DNA from 2 places in the Peribacillus sp. TH27 genome. Region 2 is predicted to be linked to the other one. Evidence: riboswitches for the same ligand, from Rfam matches in the RefSeq annotation. Region 2 holds a riboswitch; the other holds the start of a gene.
What was found. Region 2 has a riboswitch for thiamine pyrophosphate ahead of thiC (phosphomethylpyrimidine synthase ThiC). Riboswitches for the same ligand answer to the same signal wherever they lie in the genome.
Positions count from the first base shown of each region.

Region 1: linked by a shared signal. The riboswitch ahead of tenA (thiaminase II) and the one ahead of thiC (phosphomethylpyrimidine synthase ThiC) in region 2 are both predicted to bind thiamine pyrophosphate.

Region 1 is NZ_JAEKEV010000002.1:1,587,812-1,595,297, reverse strand. Features, by position in the region: gene JFU24_RS09080 (MFS transporter) at 193-1,398, shown strand; gene thiE (thiamine phosphate synthase) at 1,438-2,070, opposite strand; gene thiM (hydroxyethylthiazole kinase) at 2,051-2,866, opposite strand; gene thiD (bifunctional hydroxymethylpyrimidine kinase/phosphomethylpyrimidine kinase) at 2,863-3,669, opposite strand; gene thiW (energy coupling factor transporter S component ThiW) at 3,638-4,159, opposite strand; gene tenA (thiaminase II) at 4,175-4,864, opposite strand; TPP riboswitch at 4,983-5,072, opposite strand; TPP riboswitch at 5,152-5,255, opposite strand; SAM riboswitch class I at 5,414-5,518, shown strand; gene JFU24_RS09050 (Fur-regulated basic protein FbpA) at 5,665-5,880, shown strand; partial or broken gene JFU24_RS31285 (Spo0E family sporulation regulatory protein-aspartic acid phosphatase) at 6,228-6,302, shown strand; gene JFU24_RS09040 (GNAT family N-acetyltransferase) at 6,437-6,943, opposite strand; gene JFU24_RS09035 (DUF459 domain-containing protein) at 7,266-7,486, shown strand, end outside.
Region 2 is NZ_JAEKEV010000002.1:2,287,242-2,294,727, reverse strand. Features, by position in the region: gene JFU24_RS12505 (histidine phosphatase family protein) at 1-99, shown strand, start outside; gene JFU24_RS12500 (HAD family hydrolase) at 280-1,068, shown strand; TPP riboswitch at 1,219-1,335, shown strand; gene thiC (phosphomethylpyrimidine synthase ThiC) at 1,469-3,250, shown strand; gene JFU24_RS12490 (hypothetical protein) at 3,273-3,443, shown strand; gene JFU24_RS12485 (spore coat protein) at 3,853-4,476, shown strand; gene JFU24_RS12480 (carboxymuconolactone decarboxylase family protein) at 4,614-4,979, opposite strand; gene JFU24_RS12475 (arylamine N-acetyltransferase family protein) at 5,286-6,053, shown strand; gene JFU24_RS12470 (hypothetical protein) at 6,274-6,510, shown strand; gene JFU24_RS12465 (hypothetical protein) at 6,586-7,212, shown strand.

The sequences.
Region 1 (7,486 bases), 700 kb from region 2:
CAATCATTATTATTCGACATAATAATTATCTCAATAAACAACTAGTTATAAGTGTTTCTTCTTAATTTCACAAAGAAATATGTGTTTTTTGTCATGACATCTGTAAATACTATAGCGAAAATGATATTTAATAGTTAAAATTAAGAAGGGATAAAATAAATAGAAGTTCTAAAGTTTTTCAGGAGGATTCATATGGGAAATAATGCGAAAATTATATCGCAACGTAAATTACTTGGTGTAGCGGGTCTCGGATGGATGTTTGATGCACTTGATGTGGGTATGCTTTCTTTCATTATTGTTGCGTTGAAACAGGAATGGAACTTAACCAGTGAACAGGTTGGGTGGATTGGCAGTATTAACTCCATTGGTATGGCTGTGGGGGCTGTTTTTTTTGGAGCAATGGCAGATAGGGTTGGACGAAAGAACGTCTTTATTATTACATTATTATTATTTTCTATTGCTAGCGGTTTGTCTGCAGCAGTCAGTACACTTAGTTTGTTCTTGATTTTGCGATTTTTGATTGGAATGGGGCTCGGAGGAGAACTTCCGGTTGCCTCGACACTTGTCTCTGAAAGTGTTGAAGCGAGTAAAAGGGGACAAGTTGTCGTGCTTCTTGAAAGTTTTTGGGCTGTTGGATGGATATTGGCAGCACTTATTTCTTTTTTCATCATTCCGGTCTATGGCTGGCGCGTTGCATTATTATTAAGTGCTGTTCCAGCTTTATATGCGCTTTATCTGCGTTTGAAACTACCAGATTCACCTAAGTATACGGAACTGGAAAAGAAGCAGAGGCCATCCGTACTCAATAATATGAAAAGCGTTTGGAAAAAGGAATATTCACGTCAGACCCTCGTGTTGTGGATTCTATGGTTTTGCGTGGTCTTCTCTTATTATGGAATGTTTTTATGGCTGCCAAGTGTCATGGTCTTAAAAGGCTTCAGTATGATTCAAAGCTTTGAATATGTCTTGATTATGACGCTAGCTCAGCTTCCAGGATACTTTTCAGCTGCATGGTTGATTGAGAAGATAGGACGTAAATTCGTTTTGATCACATACTTAATTGGAACGGCTGTCAGTGCATTTTTCTTTGGTTCAGCAGAAGAGTTAGCACTCTTAATCGTATCCGGGATGTTCCTATCATTCTTCAATTTAGGTGCATGGGGTGCGCTCTATGCGTATACTCCAGAACAGTATCCAACGGCAGTTCGAGGTACAGGTACTGGTTTAGCTGCTGGAATTGGTCGAATTGGCGGTGTCTTGGGACCATTGCTTGTCGGTTATTTAGTTGCTGCAGGTACACCAATTTCAACAATTTTCACTATATTTACAATTGCTATTTTAGTGGGGGCAGTTGTCGTAGCTTTTGGAAAAGAGACAAAGAATACTATTTTGACATAACATAAAAGAGAGGGACTAAATTTAGTCCCTCTCTTTTTATTACTTAAAGTCTTTTATTATGCTTAAAAGGAATTCAGCGGCATGCTGTGGACTATTTGCATTCATGATTGCGGAAACTACCGCTGTACCAGATACTCCACTTTCTGAAAGAGATGAGATATTTTCGGCGGTAATACCTCCGATAGCTACTGCAGGAATCGATATACTGCGGCAAATTTTCTCAAGTTCTCCGTTTGCCATTAAGGTTGCATCTTGCTTTGTTTTCGAAGGGAAAATAGAACCAACACCGATATAGTCCGCTCCATTTTGTTCGGCTTCGATAGCTTCTTCTAGAGTTGAGACTGATACACCGATAATCATATTGTCAGGCACTAATTGTTTGATGACTGAAAGTGGAAGGTCATCCTGTCCGATATGAACTCCGTCTGCTCCAACAGCAAGTGCTATATCTACCCGGTCATTAATGATCAGCGGAATAGAAAGTTCGTGTAGTAACTGTTTTAATGCAGAAGCTTTTTTATAAAAGGAGAGGGAGGAATTGTTTTTCTCTCTAAGTTGTACGATCGAGACTCCTCCAGAAACCGCCTCTGCTATGATTTTGGTCAAATCTTCTATTGCTATGGACTCTTCTGTCACTAAATATAGGCTTAAATCAATTTGAGACTTCTTCATATAATTTCACCTCATTTATCCAAATTTCCTTATCTATTCTTGATATCGCATCGATTAATCGCACACGAAACGTTCCAGTTCCTTCATCTTTTTGAAGTTTTGCAGCAGCAAGTTCCCCGGAAATGCTCATTGTTGAGATCCCGGCAACTGCCGCAGCATAGAAATTGTCTGTGACTCCGGAAAAAGTTCCGATAAGAGCAGTAGCCATACAGCCAGTACCTGTAACACTCGTTAATAGAGGATTACCATTATCGATAATGGACGTATTTTTACCATCGCTAACAGCATCTTTGGCGCCACTCACTACGACGACACAATGCAATTTATTAGCCGCACGTGCTGCCAGTTCTGCATTGCTAATCGCAAGTTCACCTGAATCCACTCCACGTGTAACGATATCCCCACCCATTAACCGATGGATTTCACTCGCATTTCCGCGGATGATTTGGAAGGTAACTTTCTTCAGGAGCTCTGCCACTTGTTCTGTACGATAGGAAGTTGCACCAACTCCCACTGGGTCCAAAATAACTGGGATATTAAGGGAATTCGCTGTCTTACCGGCAATCTCCATTGCTTCCAAGGCTTTATCATCAATCGTACCGAAGTTCAGGACCAGAGCATCAGCCAATTTGACCATCTCCTCGACTTCTCTTGGGCTAGATGTCATAACAGGTGAACCACCGATGGCAAGAGTGGCATTGGCACAGTCATTGACCGTAACAAAGTTAGTGATTTGGTGAACGAGCGGTTTACTTTCTCTGACCTGAAAGAATAAGTCTGAAACGGAAACATTCATATTAAATCACTCCTTTCTTCTTTTGAAAATGAATAAAAATGATGGACGGGTCCGTGCCCCTTACCGAGTGAAAAGCTATTTCGTATGGCTTCAGAAATATATGTCTTGGCTTGTTCAATGGATTGTCTTAAAGGTAGTCCGTTTGCCAGATTGGATGTAATGGCGGATGACAGAGTACAGCCTGTCCCATGGGTGTTTTTTGTATGAATGCGTTCTCCTTTAATCCAGAAAAAGTCAGTTCCGTCATAAAAAAGATCATTTGGATTCCCTGCTGAATGGCCTCCTTTAAGTAAAACCGCTTTTGCCCCAAGTTCTTTAATTGATATACAAGCCTCGTAAAAATCTTGCTTCGTTCGAATCGACAAGCCAGTAAGGACTTCGGCTTCGGGTACATTCGGTGTTACAAGTGTTGCAAGCGGCAGTAATTCTGTTTTTAAAGCAGAGACAGCTTTTTCATCGAGCAAATGATGGCCGCTTTTGGAAATCATGACAGGATCAAGGATAACGATTGCGGGTAAGAAGGTATTTAGAGACGCGGCGACTGTTTCAACTATTTCTTTTGATCCAAGCATACCTATTTTTACTGCATCGACGTGTATATCTTCAAAAATAGCTGCAATTTGATCCGTTATGATACCTGTATCTATAGCTTGTACTGAACGTACCTCCATTGTATTTTGTGCCGTTACAGCTGTAATGACAGACATTCCAAAAACCCCATGTGCAGAAAATGTTTTTAAATCAGCTTGTATTCCAGCACCGCCCCCTGAGTCAGAGCCTGCGATGGTTAACGCTGTTTTCATAAAAAAACCCCTTCATATAATTATTTTTTAAAAGTATTTTCAGTAAAATGAAAGCTAAAATGGCACCTGCGAATGAACTAAGCATAAAAGCTGGTAAAAAACCAAAAATAGCTGCTTTTTCTCCCAATAGGAGGACAGCAAGGGGATAACAAGCTAGGGATCCAAGAATGCCGGTCCCTATCACTTCCCCTAAACAAGCGAATTTCAAGCTTTGTGTTTTTCGATAAAGGACGGCAGCCAATAGTGCACCGATCATGCTGCCAGGAAAGGCGAAAATTGAACCTGTACCAGACATGTTTCTAATGATGGAAACTAAAAAAGCTTGTGTTACCGCATAAGCCGGTCCCAATAAAACGGCTGTCATGACATTTGCCAGATGCTGAATCGGAAAGATTTTTGCAAATCCGGCCGGGATGAAAATGAATGAACTAGTTATGGTAGTAATGGCCGTGATCATGGCAGTCAACGTCATTTTCTTGATTGGATTCATCATCATGCCAACATCCTACAGTGGCCAATCCTGCTCATTTTGAACCATATCCCAGAATAAATATTCATAACGGGAAGTCACCAAAAAATGCTTCTCTAATCTAAGAAGTTCCTTTTCAGGCATGCCTTCTGTTAACTCTTCCAACAAAGCAATCAGCCATTTGTGTGCTTCACCGAATTCAGGAGACGAATATGATTTAATCCAATCAGCATAGCGATTGTTTTCTAATGCTTCACCATTTTGTTCTTTTAATAGCAAACCGATCTCATAATAATCCCAGGCGCATGGAAGGAGGCAGGCTATCAGGTCGGCCAAAGTCCCATTTTGGGCTGCATTTAGCATGTAACCCGTATAAGCTAGAGTGGTTGGAGTAGGTTCTGTATTTTCCAATTCGATTGAGCTGATTCCGAACTCCAAAGCATAATGTCGATGGATATCCATTTCTACTTGAAGGGTTTCATTCAAAATACTTGCAAACTTAGCCATGGTTTCGAGATTATGAGCTTTGATGACTCCTAACGCAAAGAGTTTGGAATAATCCATAAGATAGATATAGTCCTGCTTTAGGTAATAGGCAAATTTCTTTTCTGAAAGCGTCCCATCTCCAATCGCCTGAACAAAGGGATGTGTATGGTTCCTTTTCCAGATTCCTTTTGCCCGTTCATGAAGTCTATCACTGAAGGTTTCTAATTTTGTATTCTCCATGGTACATCCTCCTTGAAATTTAAAATTTACTAAAATTGTAAAGTGTGCATACACTATCTGATCAACAAAAAAACCGCTCTCTGAAAGAAAGCGGCTGTTACCGAGGAAGAAGCAAATTCCTTCTTACAGCCTGCTTCCCTCCGCTGGTATGACCAGATCAGGTGCAAAGGGTTTGATTCTCAGCAAAAGTGCTCCCCTAGCAGTCTAATTATTCACCTTTTCCATCTGAAAAAAAAAACCGCTCCTGAAATACGGAGCGGGGCAGATGGATAAAGTCATGTGTTTAAAGACGATATCATCCACTTCCCTCCGCCGGTATGATCCGGTTCAGGTTCAAAGGGTCCGGAACAAATTCCATCTCAGTCTTAAAAAGACTCCCCTAGTGGTGTGAATGTATGTAATTACTGACATCATATCAGAAAGCCAGGAAATTGCAACCCAATTTGAATGGGGTCTATAGAGAATACCTATCAAAAAAAGGGAGAACCATGTGATTGACTTTTGAAGAATATTGGGATAAAATCATGTCTACATCATTTATATATTGAATTCTTATCCAGAGAGGTGGAGGGACTTGGCCCAAAGAAACCTCGGCAGCAGACCCATTTTGGGAACTGTGCTACATCCAACAAGCATACGCTTGGAAGATAAGAAGAGCCGAACGGACTACTGTAAGCCTCTTCTTGAATTAGAAGAGGCTTTTATTTTTGTGAAATAACGTTTAGTGACATAATAGAAAAGATATAATTTGGTGAAAATGATACCTGTTACTACAATTTAGCTCATATGAAGGCGGGCTGATGAAGACAAGGAAAGGAGCCATTTACATGGCAGAATTATTTAAGAGAATTGAACAGAGGAAGGCATTGCTGATTGAAGAGTTATTAGCGAATGGAGTTTATAAAACCTCTGATGAAAGACATCTTTATGATGTTCCTTTAAAAGTGCTTGAAGATGAATATAAGATTGTTATAAATAGACCTAATATCGAGTCTCCTTCAGAGTGGATGACATAGTAAGAGTTCTTAAAATACTTTACTATCTTAAAATATTATTTAATCTGATGAATATTATTAAAGCATTCGCAGTGTACATGAGTGAATGCTTTTTTATATTTGTCAAGAATATAAAATGTCACAAAAAATACACAAACAGGGAATAGAATAGGCTTTTTGTCACATTTACCTTGTGGAATAACACATTTTAATTTCCATATATGGTTGATTTTAACTACTTATTTCTTTATCATAAAAGATGTAAGAAAATTGAATAAATAGGAAGTGACTATAGATGCCCCCACAGATAACCGTAGAAAGAATAGAAGAAAAGAGACGGGAAATGATTAAATTGGCAGACTGATTATGGTTTTACAAGCCTTCTAACTGTTCAAGCAAGTCAAGAATTGGATTCGCTGTTAAATGCTATAACAAATAAATGAAAATCACAATATTTTTTGCTTAAGAAAGTTTATAGTGATTTTTAAATTTCGTCAGTGACTTTAAAATAGATTTCTTCATTGAAACTAAAAAAGGCTACTGCTGAATGAAGGCAATAGCTTTTAAATAATGAAATTCAAATATTAACACGCTTACCAAGGATTACTAAATCCCGTTCAATACCATCTAGCTCGGCAACTTGAGGTAAATGCGCCCATTCTTCAAAACCAAATTTAGAAAACAGTCTTATGCTCGGTGTATTGTGAGCAAATATGAAACCAAGTAGTGTCTTAACTCCTAATTTTGGACTCACTTCAATTGCCTTTTGAATCGAAATTTGTCCAATTCCTTTTCCCCGGAAATAATCATCAATATATATGCTGATCTCGGCAGTGGAATCATAGGCTGGCCTACCATAGAAAGATTGAAAACTCATCCATCCAGCAGTTTTTCCTTCGAATGTAATAATATAAAGCGGTCGTTTTTCTGAATGATGTTCCTCAAACCATTTAAGCCTCGATTGCACTGAAACAGGTTCTGTATCTGCAGTGACCATCCTTGAAGCAATAGTCGAATTATATATTTCGACTACTCTTGGTAAATCTGTTAGTTCTGCATCCCTAAAATCTATATACTGATCCATCATTTTAACTCCTATCCTTATTATGTATACAATCTCCAGAAACATGGGATTCCCACCCTATTTATGAATAAAAGGAGGTTGACGAAAATCCGTTCCATTGAATGCTTTTATTGTATCATACACTTTTTACAGTTTATCTGACAATTCATTTTTTTGCATGTTAAGTATGTTCATTTTTGGGGTAATTACAAGATAAAATACTTCATAGTAAATACATTACATAAGGAGAAACAAATGAAAAAAATAGTAGGTTTATTTGTAATTGTACTAGTTATTTGTTTTGTCTGCATATAAGTTTCAGGCTTCAGAGTCGGAAGATGTGATGGCTTTTGGAGATTCGTTAACCTATGGAAAAGGTGATAAGGATGGGGAAGGTTATGTAGAAGGTCTGGAGGATGAATTGAATAACCCTGATTCTGAAAAAAAGGTCCGTTTTTGGAATTACGGTATTAAAGGCCAGGAAACAGATGGTGTCATTGATCAGCTTGAAGATAATCAAATTAACACGAAATTGGACAAAGCCGACACGTTTATTGTTTATAT
Region 2 (7,486 bases):
ATGGTATATATGAGGAAAGAGCTGATCCGACGGGGATTCGCAGGTCCAAAGTTTAAGATTGCTAGTAATGGAAAGTTGTATGTGTTCGAAAGAAAATAAGGAAAAACTCGCATGTGAACTTTTTTAAGTTTTCATGAGCAAATAGGGTAAGCCTTTTGATATTTCAAAGAAAGATGAAGGCATTTTACCGATAGTTATTCTTTTTCTAATGGTTGTGGTTTATTATTGTAATAGTGTAATTTTTTCGAATTCAATGGTAGGGAAAAGAGGGTGAGCATTTTGGTAAAGGCAGTTTTTTTTGATTTAGATGATACGTTACTTTGGGATCAGAAGAGTGTGAAAGAGGCTTTTATAGCGACATGCGAATTGGCAAAGGCGAAATATGATTTGAATGTTGACGAGTTTGAGGAAGCGGTACGGAAAGAAGCACGTGAGCTTTATTCTTCTTATGATACATATGAATTTACGCAAATGATCGGTATCAACCCGTTTGAAGGACTTTGGGGTAATTTTCAAGATGATCATGATGAATTCCGTAAGATGGCCGAGATTGTACCAGCTTATCGGAAAGAGGCATGGACAAGAGGCTTGAAGGCATTAGGGATAGATGACCCGGCATTTGGTCTTGAGCTAGCAGAACGTTTCCCTGCTGAGAGACGGAAAAAACCATTTATTTATGAAGAAACATTCCAGGTGTTAGATGAGTTAAAAGGGAAGTACAAATTGTTATTGCTGACGAATGGTTCGCCTGAGCTTCAAAATACGAAGCTTGAAATCACGCCTGAGTTAGTTCCTTATTTCGATCAAATCGTTATTTCCGGCGCGTTTGGACGTGGGAAACCGGATGCTTCTATTTTCGAGCATGCATTAGAAATCATGGAGCTTGATAAGCATGAAGTATTAATGGTCGGCGACAATTTAATGACGGATATCCTTGGTGCATCACGTGCAGGCATTAAATCGGTTTGGATAAACCGTCATGATAAGGAACGGAATGAAGTCATCCCTAATTATGAAATTACGCATTTAGAGGAGCTTTTTCCTATCCTTGAGAGTCTAAATAAATAACGGATATATCCCCTTCAAGTAGTAAGTTCAAAAAAACTTAACTTGGAGGGGATTTTATTTAATTCAAAACATGGCATTAAAATAATAGGACTTTGAATTTATTTACAAACCAAAATGGATGGTATATAGTTACCATGTAATAATTAATATTATTCAGACTAGGGGTGTCCAATAAAAGTTGGGCTGAGAGAGAAGCGCGTTAAAGCTTCTTAACCCTCAGGACCTGATCTGGTTCATACCAGCGTGGGGAAGTTAGAATCTACTATTCAATGACATGTAATTTGGTCATTTCTGTAGTCATACTAACTTTAGCCGGGTCTTAAATATGAGACCTGGCTTTTTCGTGCGAAAATGGATTGGATTTTGTCCTTTTTAATCTAACTTAAAAAGGAGAAATGAAATCATGAGTAATTCAGTAAATGACATGAACGTTTCAATTATGTCCAATTTTGCAGGAAGTAAAAAAGTTTATGTAGAGGGGTCTAGACCTGATATAAAAGTTCCTATGCGTGAAATTAAACTAAGTCCCACAACAGGAGCATTTGGTGAAGAGGAAAATTTACCTCTACGCGTATATGATACTAGCGGTTTCTATACGGATTCTGAGTATTCTATTGATATTCGTAAAGGTCTTGACCCTATTAGACGCAACTGGGTTCTTGAACGGGAAGACGTTGAAGAGTATGTGGGGCGTAAAATAAAACCAGAAGATAATGGGTATAAAAAAGTTGAGTCTCATTCCAAAGCAGAAGTTTTTCCGGGATTGATAAGAAATCCTTTGCGTGCAAAGAAGGGGAGAAACATAACCCAACTCCATTATGCTCGTAAAGGTATCATTACCCCAGAAATGGAGTTTATTTCGATTAGAGAAAGTGTTTCCGCTGAGTTTGTACGAGATGAAGTAGCTAGCGGGCGGGCCATTATACCGGCTAATATTAACCATCCTGAAAGTGAGCCGATGATTATCGGACGTAATTTTCATGTGAAAATAAATGCGAATATTGGGAATTCAGCGGTTAGTTCATCCATCGAAAATGAAGTAGAAAAAATGACTTGGGCCACTCGCTGGGGAGCCGATAACATCATGGATCTCTCTACCGGAAAAAATATACACACAACCCGTGAATGGATTATTAGAAATTCGCCTGTACCTGTTGGAACAGTACCGATTTATCAAGCGCTTGAAAAAGTAGATGGAGTCGCTGAAAATTTAACATGGGAGGTTTTTCGGGATACTTTAATTGAGCAGGCTGAGCAAGGTGTTGATTACTTTACCATACATGCTGGTGTGCTTCTGCGATATATCCCATTAACAGCAAAGCGGATGACGGGAATTGTTTCCCGTGGGGGTTCTATTATGGCTCAATGGTGTCTGGCTCATCATGAAGAAAGCTTCCTCTATACTCATTTTGAAGAAATCTGTGAAATCATGAAAGCATATGATGTATCTTTCTCATTAGGAGATGGACTTCGTCCTGGATCTATTGCAGATGCAAACGACGAGGCGCAATTTGCGGAATTGGAAACATTGGGTGAACTAACAAAGATTGCTTGGAAACATGATGTACAAGTTATGGTTGAGGGGCCCGGTCACGTTCCAATGCATTTAATTAAAGAAAATATGGATAAGCAACTGGAAGTTTGTCAAGAAGCCCCATTCTATACATTGGGACCCCTAACAACTGATATAGCTCCTGGCTACGATCATATTACTTCTGCGATTGGGGCTGCCATGATTGGCTGGTTTGGAACTGCGATGCTTTGTTATGTGACACCGAAAGAGCACCTTGGTCTTCCAAATAAAGAGGATGTTCGAATAGGGGTTATTACGTATAAAATTGCAGCCCATGCCGCTGACCTAGCAAAAGGCCATCCAAATGCTCAAAAACGAGATGATGCCCTTTCAAAAGCAAGATTCGAATTTCGTTGGAGAGATCAGTTTAATCTATCGCTCGATCCTGAAAGAGCCGTTGAATATCACGATGAAACTCTGCCTGCTGAGGGTGCCAAAACAGCTCACTTTTGTTCAATGTGCGGTCCTAAATTCTGCAGCATGAGAATCTCACAAGATATTCGTGATTTAGCTAAAGAAAAAGGGCTTGGTTTTGAGTCTGTAATTGATGAAGGCTTGAAAGAAAAAGCGAATGAATTTAGAAACACAGACGGAAAAATCTATCAATAATATGGACGAAAAGGAGAATTCGATGAATCGAGTAATCCAGATTAAAGTTGAAATAAAACAGTTGGAAAATCAGCTGGATCAGCTTAAAAAAGAGCTGAGTATTTTTCGGGAAAATTGTAATCATGAATTTGTAAAAAATGATTATTTACAAGAATGCACAAAGTGCCACTTAATTGAGAGTCTGCAATGGTAGGGATTTCTCGATTAAATAACTTTGGATTCTTGGTATTCTAGTAAGTAGAAAAATTGCAAATCAATAAGACTTTAATGCTCCTTGGGATTATTCAGTTTTATAAGTATTAAGGAGAAAAAGGACTAACCATCCTTTTTCCTTATTTTTCATAAGCACCGAATCAGACTTTGAGAAAGTTCCATAGATACCCTCGGCATTACCTTTCTCTTTTATAAGTATAAGTTACCCCAGGTATTTTTCTTTATCCTATATGTCCCTCATTTCTTCGGATCATGTTAGTCATAAAAACCAGTGTATAAAGGAACGTGGCTTTATTAGGTTTTCATGGAAGGGTTTTGCACGGATATTCTTGTTTTGTTTTAACATACTAAGCTTGTCCACATCATAAAACAAGGAGGGAATTTACATGATGCAAAATCAACAAGGTCAAACACACGAGAATATGCAAACAGGTGCTATACCCCCACAAATGAATCACGGTGGTCACGAAGTATTCGATGTACATGAAGTGTTGTCGGGAACGATTGGTACTTTAAACACTTATATGCTTTTGCGTCAGCATGTACAGGATCAGGAATTACTGGACATTCTGGATCGTCAATATCAGTTCATCCAAGATGAATATAACCTTTCATTAGAGTGCTTTCAATCTGGCCAGGACCCATCCAAACGAACACAGAGTTACAACATGAATCAAGGTAACGATTTTATATATGGATTGACACCAACTCAGCCAAAGAAACCTTTGCAATCCGTATCGGAAATTACGGATGAATGCATTTCAGGCTTGATGCTTGGGGCAGTGAAGTCTGCTGCTTCTTTAAAAGCAATGTCTGCACTTGAAATTACAAACCCAGTTGTGCGTCGCGTATTTGCAGCTTCTGTTCCGAACTGCATTGAAATGGCATATGAGATTTCGATATATCAAAACAAACATCATTACTACCAAGTTCCACAGCTTGCACAGCAGGATATGCAACAAATGTTGAATTCATATTCACCCGCACAAGGAAATAACAACGTAAGCCATTAATTAAAAAACAAACAAAATCTAAAAAAACTAGCAAATTTATTCCGACCAGTTAGATAACTATAGCAATTTATTAAGGGATAGGACTAAGCACCGTAAGTCCTATCCCTTCAATAATATTAACCAGTGTTGTTTCCTTATTATTGTTTCATCTGATTTATTTCCTGAACACAATTTTGGACAAGAGTTACAGCCTGGCTCATAGTTGCTCCTCCACCAAATGCTGCCGTCACTCCGATTGCTTCCAGGATTTCTTGTTCTGAACACCCTTGATCAAGGCATCCTTTAGTATGGTAGATAATACAGTATTCATCTTGAGAATATAAGCTTATGCCTAAAGCGATAAGCTGTTTCTCTTTCTTAGATAATAGACCTTCTTTAAAGCATTCTTCCGTAAAGGAATTGAATTTCTCAGCGAGCTCAGGCATTTTATCCGTAAAAATACCAATACCAGCTTTATAATCGTGAAGAGTAATTTCTGTAGTGTTTTTTGCTTCAAATTCCATATCCCATTCAACTCCATCCATAATAATCTTTCATCAAAAATTAGTATGAACTAAACAAGAAATGATTAATCAAAAACGATGGAGTTATTGTGAATGAATAGCCTGTTAGATCACGTGTAGATGCACTAATACATATACATAAGGATATTCTGTTGCATCGCCACATACAGCTCATTTGTATAGAGCATCCATAGACCGCAAGGCACTCCAGAATAGTTGAAGACTAAAATATGGACAAAGTATAATGAAATATGTAAAGAGTTAAGATACCTTTTTGCAGTGTCTAACTTAAGGGGGGAAATCGTAATGAATGAACTGAACGCATTATTCCGAAAAAGAATAGGGCTGCTGGAACATGAAAAAGTGACTTTTGAAAAATTAGATGAAATTCTTGAAAAGACAGCGAAAACAATTCCCTTTGAAAACTTATCCATCATGGCATCTCATCTTAGTGACATCAACAAAGAAAATATCATGAACAAAGTTCTTGTGAGAAACGAGGGGGGACTTTGTTATGAATTGAATACGGCGCTTTATTTTTTCCTAGTGGAAAATGACTTTGACGTTTTCTTAGTTCGCGGCGTAATTTACAATCAAGGGTGGATGACCATAGGTAGAACCCATGTCGCCATTCTATTAAATCATGAAGGTCAAACTTATTTAGTCGATACGGGATTTGGAGGGAATTTACCTTTAAAACCAGTACCGTTTAACGGAGAAACCGTTATTTCTCAAAATGGTGAATTTCGAATTAAAAAGGAATGTAACGAACATGGAGATTATATTTTTGAATTAAAGCTGAAACATAAAGATCCCGATTGGAAAATTGGGTATGCTTTCGATTCTTCAAAGACCGTAGAAAATGTTGTGGAACTGAATGAGATTCAAACTATCATCAGGGAAAACCCAAAATCACCTTTTAACAAACATCCTTTAATCACTCGACTTACAAATAGCGGGAACATCACTTTAACCGATACATCCTTTACGCAGTGGGACGACGGGAAAGTGACAAAAGAAGAAATAGATAGCACACGATTCAAAGAGATAATGAAACAGTATTTTGATAGATAAGAGATAACGAAAGAAAGTTGCCCTCCCTCAGGCTGTCGAGAAACCTTTGACAGCCTTTTTTATGTTCCTTAACCTAGACATTGAATTTGTTAGGGTGCATACGGGAACCATTACTGTACGACCTTGAAGGAAGGAGACAATCTGATTTTGTTATCCTTATTAAATGCAGGACAATCACCCTTCCTTGTCGAACTAAGTACAAGAGAAGAGGCTGATGAAAATGAGTAATGCAAAATACAAATTTTATTATGTGAATGGGGAAACAGAGGAGTTAGAGACGAATGAACCCTATACTGATGAAGCCAATAGTATTCTGAATCTGCAGTTAATTCAAAATGCGACATGGTTACAAGCAGGTGGGAAGCATATCAACTTAGCTAATGTAATTAGTATCGAATTTGCAGGAGACCAAGATAAACGTAAATTAGAGCAAATTAAGTTTAGGCCTAATAAATAAAGCACCCAATACGGGTGTTTTTTTTTATCATTTGTTATAGTTTTAATTGAATAGGTGAAAAGGGAGGGATTCAAAATGGAGAAGAAAAATCGATTAGTTTTTACTAGATCAAACGCTGGTACTAAACGGAAATTCGATGAGGCTATTACAATTCTGGAATATAGCGTAATGCTTGTTGAACTCTTCGACTTAAAAGAATTTAATAATGTTATTGCCGGGCAGTTAAGACTAATTCTATGTGAGAACAAATATACACGAATAAAGAGGGAAAAAGTCACCATTGATAACTCCTTAATAAAGAAAATCAATCCTAACCCGAAATTGTATCCCGTTAAAGATTTCATTGAAATAAGCAAAGAAGGCAATACAGAAATACCCGAAGAACTTTTCGATTACACTAAGCCGAGGATTGATTTAAATATTTGGCGAAATCAAGTAATCTATAAAAGTAGTTTAGGGGGCATTCTCCAGGAAATTACAATCTTAGATTTTATTAAGGAGTCTGCTCAAAAGAGTGGTGGTGCTCACGTGGAATCAAGTCTTCCTGAAAAGTCTTTTATGGTGGACGAGCATGCCGAAAGTATTTTAAGGTGTATAGCAAGAGGATTATTTAGGTCTATTGGTAGAGATTTTGAAGAACATTCTTCTATGAACCTTACACATATAATAAAGAAAATTGAAGAATCAAAAGCCTCCGAATAGTTTCTTTATTGTAAAAAAGGGGGGGATTTACCCTTACTTCATGACATGACAATCACATTGCCTGAAGATTGAGTAAAAAGCATTTAGGGGAAGATATAACAGAAGGCTGAGTAAAGGTAAGTTCTTTATGTAATGAGTAGAAGAAATTATCCAATTAAGTCTTCAATTGTAGCAGGTTAGGATAACAATAAAAGACGATTTTTCCACCTAGAGTAGGAAAAGTCGTCTTTTTATTTGTTTATAGGTCAGGAGATAAACCGGAATAAACCCACTA